2 linked regions of the Posidoniimonas corsicana genome follow. The main gene of each other region encodes a partner of the protein of the gene in region 2 in a complex. Links are inferred from orthologs where the notes say so. Each region holds a gene or a part of one and is shown on either strand. Other genes may lie near its edges.

What was found. Proteins that work in one complex are often made in the same cells at the same time.
Region 1: the proteins of dnaX (region 2) and holB are in contact, whole or in part, in a cryo-EM structure (PDB 8GIZ), measured with the Escherichia coli proteins. The link is inferred for Posidoniimonas corsicana from one-to-one orthologs.

Annotation. Positions count from the first base shown.
Region 1 is NZ_SIHJ01000001.1:3,126,796-3,130,166, reverse strand. The notes cover bases 1-2,930. They hold holB (DNA polymerase III subunit delta'), read left to right. Parts: upstream 1-931; coding sequence 932-1,930; downstream 1,931-2,930. Other genes in these bases: KOR34_RS12085 (V-type H(+)-translocating pyrophosphatase), read left to right, coding at 2,155-2,930; KOR34_RS12095 (serine/threonine-protein kinase), read left to right, coding at 1-917. Outside these bases: more of KOR34_RS12085, read left to right, coding at 2,931-3,371. UniProt on the Escherichia coli protein: Part of the beta sliding clamp loading complex, which hydrolyzes ATP to load the beta clamp onto primed DNA to form the DNA replication pre-initiation complex.
Region 2 is NZ_SIHJ01000001.1:2,936,065-2,939,842, reverse strand. Bases 461-3,354 are described here. They hold dnaX (DNA polymerase III subunit gamma/tau), read right to left. Parts: upstream 2,928-3,354; coding sequence 993-2,927; downstream 461-992. Other genes in these bases: KOR34_RS11265 (YbaB/EbfC family nucleoid-associated protein), read right to left, coding at 599-946. Also shown: rpoN (RNA polymerase factor sigma-54), read right to left, coding at 1-290; KOR34_RS11250 (WD40 domain-containing protein), read right to left, coding at 3,367-3,778. UniProt on the Escherichia coli protein: Part of the beta sliding clamp loading complex, which hydrolyzes ATP to load the beta clamp onto primed DNA to form the DNA replication pre-initiation complex.

The sequences.
Region 1 (3,371 bases), 190 kb from region 2 along the record:
TGAACGGCGCGTTCCAGGTCGGCGTCACGCACCGCGACCTCAAGATGTCCAACGTGCTGGTGTCGAGCGACGGCCGCGCCATGCTGGTCGACTTCGGTCTGGCTGCGCTGGAGGAAGAGGTAGCCGACGGCGAGGCGGCCAACGCCCGCGCCATCGACTACGCCGGCCTCGAGCGGGCCACCGGCATGCGGAAGGACGACACCCGCAGCGACATCTTCTTCGCCGGGTGCATGCTCTACCAGATGGTGAGCGGACGGCCCCCGCTCTCCGAGACCCGCGACCGCATGCAGCGGCTGCAGAAGTCGCGTTACCAGGAGATCCCCCCGCTGGGCTCGATCGCGCCGGAAGTCCCCGCTCCGCTGGTGATGGCGATTTCCAAGGCGATCGAGTTCGACCCGGCACGCCGCTACCAGACGCCGGCCGAGATGTTCGCCGACCTCAAGCTGGCCATCAAGCGGGCCGAGTCGGGCGCCGAGGCGAAGAAGCAGGACCGTGCGGTCGGCTCCGAGGGCCTGGGCCCCGATGGCGAGCCGCGCAAGCTGATGATCGTCGAGTCGTCGATCAAACGCCAAGACGTGCTCCGCGAGTTGTTCAAACGCAACGGCTACCGGGTGCTGGTCACGGGCGACCCGGAACGGGCGCTCGACCGCTTCCGCAGCGACCCCGCCACCGCCGAGATCGTCGTGTTCTGCACGGGCGAGCTTGGTCAATCCGCCCTCGAGATGTTTAACCACTTCGGCGAGGAGACCGCCACCCGCGACCTGCCCGCCGTGCTGCTGCTCGACGAGGCGCAGAAGTCGTGGAAGCCGCACGCGGCAGTCGCCGACCACCGCCGCTGCCTGGCGATGCCGATCAAGCTCCGCGAGCTCCGCGAGGCGGTGGTCCTCTCACGCACCGCCAAGGCGACCGCCACCTAGTCGCGAGGGCACGGATGCCGCTGACCGTTCACGAGCACGAGGAGGTCTACCGCCGGTTCCGGCGCACGCTAGCGCACCATCGGCTGGCCAGCACCTACCTGTTCGTGGGGCCCGACGGCGTCGGGAAACGCTCGTTCGCGCGGCTGCTGACCGCGGCGCTGCTGTGCAAGGGCATGCCCGACGCTGAGCTCTCCCCCTGCGGCCACTGCGAGTCGTGCCGGCTGCTCGCGGCCGGCAACCACCCGGACGTGATCCAGGTCGCGCGTCCGGAGGGCAAGTCGGTGCTGCCGATCGACCTGTTCATCGGCGACAAGGAGCACCGCAACCAGGAGGGGCTGTGCCACGAGATCGCGCTGAAGCCGTTCCTGGGCGACCGCCGGGTGGCCATTATCGATGACGCCGACGACCTGAACGTTGAGAGCGCCAACTGCCTGCTCAAGACCCTCGAGGAGCCGCCGCCCCGCTCGCTGCTGATCCTGGTGGGCCGCTCCCTCAGCCGCCAATTGCCCACCATCCGTTCGAGGTGCCAGGTGGTGCGGTTCGGCCCGCTCGCGGAAGCCACGGTCGCGCGGGTGCTGCGTGACGAGGGGCTGCTGGAGGAGGGCGAGGACGCCGACCGGCTGGCCGCGGCCGGGGGCGGGAGCGTGTCTCGGGCGCTCGCCGCGCGCGACACGGCGGCGGCCGAGTTCTCTGAAACGCTGCTCATGTATCTCGCGAAGGCGCAGTTCGACCCCATCCGACTCGCCGCCGAGGCGGTCGCGTTCTCGGCGGAGGGCGGCGCCGAACCGAGCGCCAAACGGGCCCGGCTGGCCGGGCTGATCGGCGCGGCGGTGGGGCACTACCGCCGGGCGATGACTGGCCAGGAGGGGGCGGAACTCGACCCGCACACCGCGGTCCGCTGCCTGGAGCTGTGCCTAGACGCCGAGGCCGCCCTCGGCCGCAACGCCAATCAGGCGACCCTCGTCCAGGCGTGGTTAACCGGGCTGTGGAGGGCGCAGCGGCGCGGGCATTAACGGCTTTCCGGTCTACAATCGGCCGATTTTTGCCTTGTTGACATACTTTGCCGGCGTGGAGTAGTTTGCCCGCTCCTAGGTTTGTTAGCGGCTAACTGGCCCGCGGCAGACGGCTCCTCGCTGGTTGCCCGGCCTTCTCACTGCCGCGTGGACAAAAGGACGGAGGGCCCGCCCTCCCAGTCACGGACGATTAATTCTCTTATCCGATTCTCAGGAGTCGCGTCATGGGTGGTGTTGTTCTGTACGCAGTTCCCGTTGTGGCGGTCGCCGCGTTGGTCTACGCGGTGAACCGCGCGTCGTGGGTTCGCAAACAGGACCCCGGCGACGAGCGGATGCAGAAGATCGGCGGCTGGGTCGCCGACGGCGCCATGGCGTTCCTCTCCCGCGAGTACCGCACGCTGGCCATTTTCGTGGTGGTGGTGGCGGCTCTGCTGGGCTACGTGAACCACCGGATGGGCGCCGGCCAGGAGAACCCCGAGTCGAATGGCCTGATCGCCTTGTCGTTCGTGATCGGCGCGGTCTGCTCCGGGCTGGCGGGCTTCTTCGGCATGAAGACCGCCACCCTGGCCAACACCCGCACCGCCGCCGCCGCCCGGGGCGGCCTGAACACCGCGCTGCAGGTGGCGTTCGCCGGCGGATCGGTGATGGGCCTCTCGGTGGTTGGCCTGGCGCTGCTCGGCATGGGCGGGCTGCTCTTGGTGTACGTGAACATGTACGAGGGCTCCTTGGACGGCGGCGCCGCGACCATGCTGGTGCTGAACATCCTGTCGGGCTTCTCGCTGGGGGCATCGTCCATCGCGCTGTTCGCCCGCGTCGGCGGCGGCATCTTCACCAAGGCGGCCGACGTCGGCGCCGACCTGGTGGGCAAGGTTGAGGCCGGCATCCCCGAGGACCACCCGCTCAACCCCGCCACCATCGCCGACAACGTGGGCGACAACGTGGGCGACGTCGCGGGCATGGGCGCCGACCTGTTTGAGAGCTACGTCGGCGCGATTATCTCGTCGATGATCCTTGGCGTCGCCTGGTACGGCGGCGTGGTCGTCGCCGGCGAGACGCTCGTCGGCGCCGGCATCAACGGCATCCTGCTGCCGTTGGTGGTCGCAGTGGTGGGCGCGGTCGCGTCAATCATCGGCTTCTCGTTCGTCAAGACCGAGGAAGGGGGCGATCCCCAGGCCGGCCTGAACAAGGGCATGTTCGTCTCCGGCGGAATTATGGTGGTGGGCACCGTGATCGCTATCTGGGCGATGATCCCCGCCGGCGGCGTGCAGGTGCAGAGCGTGCTGGACGCGACGGTGACCACCTTCCACTGGTACGGCGTGGTGCTGGCCGTGGTGGCCGGCCTGGCGTCGGGCATCGCCGTCGGCATGATCACCGAGTACTACACCGCCTGCAACCGCCGCCCGGTCGAGACCATCGTCGAGTCCGCCCGCACCGGCCACGC
Region 2 (3,778 bases):
TCCTCGTAGTCGTCGGGCAGGTTGTCCGCCATGTTGATCAGGCGTTCAAAGTCGTCCTCGTTGTTGGCGTCCTCCTTGACGACCAGCTCACGCTCGCCGTCCTCGGCGCTCTCGTACTCCTCGGTCTGCGAGCTGCTGTCGGAGTCCTCGCTCGGCTCCACGAGGTCCAGGCAGGGGTTGTCCTCCATCTCCTGCTCGATGCGCTCCTGCAGCGCCATGATCGGCAGCTGCAGGATCTCCATCGACTGGATCATCCGCGGTGCAAGCACCTGCTTCTGAGCCAGCTGCATTTGTTGCCCGAGAGACAACCGCATAGGACTACCCGTTCCGACTTGAAGGACCAGCGGGCCGGGCCCTCCTGGGCGGCTCCGCGACGATAGAGGTAGCATACCCCTGGGAATTCCAGAAGGTCAAACGCCCGGCAACGCAATCGGGCGCAAGAGCCCGTACGGGGCAGCGCCCCGGCTGAGAAAGACTAGCTTATTCCGACCGGGTATCCGCGTGGCGGTAGCCGATTGCCCCGCTGCGGGCGTCTGGCGGCACGGGAACCAACGGTTGAGCCGCCTGTCTGGCTGGTCGACGCGTCTTCAGGGGCCCGCTAGGCGTTGCCGCCCGGCATCAGGCCCTCGAGCCCGGGCAGGTTCAGCCCGCCGGTGATCTCCTGCATCGCCTCGGCCTGACGCTGCTTGGCCTTGCCGAGGGCGTCGTTGATGGCGGCGGGCAGCAGGTCCTCGATCATCTCCTTCTCTTGCTTCTCGAGGAGCGACGCATCGATGCGCACGGCCAGGGCCTCGCCCTGCCCGTTGACATCCACCTCGATCAGGCCGCCGCCGGCGGCGCCGGTCACCTTGACCTGCTTGAGCTGTTCTTGGATGCCCTGCATCTTGCCGCCGAATTCCTGCGCCTGCTTCATGATGCCCGCGATGTTGCCAAGTCCCTTGAGCATGCTTCTCCTCCGGTAATCTTTGGTTGCGGCCGCGGCGCGGCCCGGGCTACTTCTCGCTGGCCGGCGGCACGTACTTGAGCTTCTCTTGCGGCACGTCGAACAGCTCCATCGCGGCTTGCACGAACGGCCGCTGCGCGATCTCCGCCTGGCGTTGACGACGCGTCATCCGCTGCGGCGCCGGGCCGTTGTCGGCGGGCGCGGCGGACTCGAACTCGACCGTCAGCCTCCGCCCGGCGCAGGACGAGAGCGCCGACTCGAGCTGCTGCTTGTGGTTGGGCTGCTCGCAGGTATCGCGGCTCATCGGACGGTCGAACCGCACCCGCACCCGGTTGGCGTCGATCGAGTCGACCGAGACCGCCATCGCGGCCAGGTTGCCGAGGATGCCGCCGACCTGCTCGGTCGTGGCCCGCCAGAGGCGCTTAAGACGCTCGCCGTCGAGCGTCTCGCCCATGGCGGGTTGGGGCGGCGGTTCCGCTACCGCGGTTGGAGCGATCGGCTGGCTGGGCCTGGTGTCCGACGCCGGCGGAGCCGTCGGCGTTTGCGATCCGGTGGACGCGGGTCGCGCCGCGGGCGAGGGTGTCGGGGCGGGCGACTCGCTGGTCTCGGGTGCTGGCGGCGCCGGTGGCGGGTCCGACGCGGCGCGGGGCGCCGGTGTGCTGTTCGGCGTTGGTCGGTCTGATTGCGCCGCGGGCGGCTGGGCGGTGGGCGCCGGCGGGCGTGGCGGCGTCGGGCCCGACGAGGTGGGCGCCGGTGACGGCGCAGGGCGTTTGGCCGGCGGATCGGCGGGGGGCGGCGGCGCGCCGTCGCGGAGGCTGGCCACCAGCGTGGCCAGGTCGTCGAGGTCTTCGAGGTGGCAGACCCGCACGATCGCCATCTCGGCCAGCGTGCGGGTGTGGACGCTCACCCGGAGCCGCGCGGCGGTCTCGTCGAGGACCTGCAGCACGGCCAGCAATGTCTGTGGCCCGAGCGTCTGGGCGAGCGATTGCAGTTCTTCCGATTGGCTCGGCAACGCGTACAACGCTGCGTCCGTCCCCGCTCCGACCGACACCGCCATCACGTCTCGGAAGTAGCCCAGCAGCTGGTCAAGCAATTGACCGACGTCCGCGCCGCCGGCGATCGCGCTGTGCAGCTCGCCCAGCGCCCCCGCGGCGTCGCGTTCGGCGAGCCGGCGGGCTAGGTCGCTGACCCTTTGGGCGGGCGCGATCCCTAGCAGCTGGTTGACGTCGTGGCCTGTGACCGAACCCTCGGAAACCGCCAGCAGCTGCTCGAGCAGCGACTGGCTGTCGCGCATCGAACCGGCGGCGCGCATCGCGAGGATCTGCAGCGCTTCGGCGTCGATGCCGACGCCCTCGGACTCGGCGATCTGCGCCAATCGAGTCTGGATAGCGGTCGACTCGATGCCGGCGAAGTCGAACCGCTGGCAGCGGGACAGGATCGTGATGGGGATCTTGTTCGGCTCGGTGGTGGCGAACACGAACTTCACATGCTCTGGCGGCTCTTCGAGCGTCTTCAGGAGGGCGTTGAACGCCTCCTTGGTGAGCATGTGCACCTCGTCGATGATGTACACCTTGAACCGCGCCCGGCTGGGGCGGATCGCCACGTTCTGCCGGAGCTGGCGGATCTCGTCGATGCCGCGATTACTGGCGCCGTCGATCTCCAGTACGTCGACATCGTCGCCGGTCGAAACGCTCCGGCAGACGTCGCACTGGTTGCACGGCGTGGCGGTCGGGCCCCCATCCGGGTTGGCCGTGCAGTTGAGCGCCTTGGCCAGGATCCGCGCGGCGGACGTCTTGCCGACGCCGCGGGCGCCGGTGAACAGGTACGCGTGCCCTATCCTGCCGGTGGCGATCGCCTGCTTAAGCGCCTGCGCGACGTGCCCCTGACCGATCAGCTCGTCAAAGGTCTGCGGGCGGTACCGCCGCGCTACGACGACGTACTCGTCGCGCGGAGGGTCTTGGGGGCCGGCAGGGGTTTCGGGCATGGCCGTGACTCCCGGCACTCTCGCGGCGGCCGGCTGTGGGAGGTGTACTGACGCCCGTGGGCGGAGCGCCCGGCGGCGAAAGACGAAAGCCGGGCCCACACTCTAGTAGGCCACGCCTCGACATCAAGAGTCGGCGGCGACGCGGCGGTCGGCGAGAGGCCCCCGCACCTGGTTCACAAACTTATGGCTGCTGCGTTTCCACCCTGACCAGGTTCGCATGATCCCCATCACAGGGACCCCTCGCCGGCCGCCCCGCAGGGCCGCCGTGTAGAGACGCATTATGCCCCACGCCACGCCGGGTAGTCAAAGGGTAGGTCGGCGGTTGCCCATCATTCCCCGACTGCCGGCACGCAAATTTTTACAGTTCTGACGCACCTTTTCTAACTGCAGCAGCCGCTAGAACGTGGCCGGCGGGCCTCGCTGTGGCCGTCCCCCGGGGCTACTCTTGGGCTTCGGCATACGCTTTGCGCATTGCCTCGGCCGCGGTGAAGTCCCGCACCTGCGACTCGGCGATCTGGGACTGCCGCTCGGCCTCGCTCATCTGCTCGGCGATCTCGGCAAGCCTCTCGTCGCTTGACTTGAGGGCAGCGGAGAGCTCGCGCTGCTCAGCCTGAAGCGACCTGAGTTGTTGCTTGATCTCGTCCAGCCGGGCCTTGGTTTGGGCGACCGACTGGGCCTTGGCCTCGGCCGCCTCGGCGGCGGCCTGCCGCACGGCCTGCGCGGCGCCGAGCGACTGGGCGACTTCCGTTTGGCTCGCCGCCCGCTGCTGCGCCTCATCGGTCAGGCGGGCCATTGCCTGCGAGAACGCCTCCAGCTCGGCGGCAAGTTCCTTCTGCTCGGACGCGAGCCGC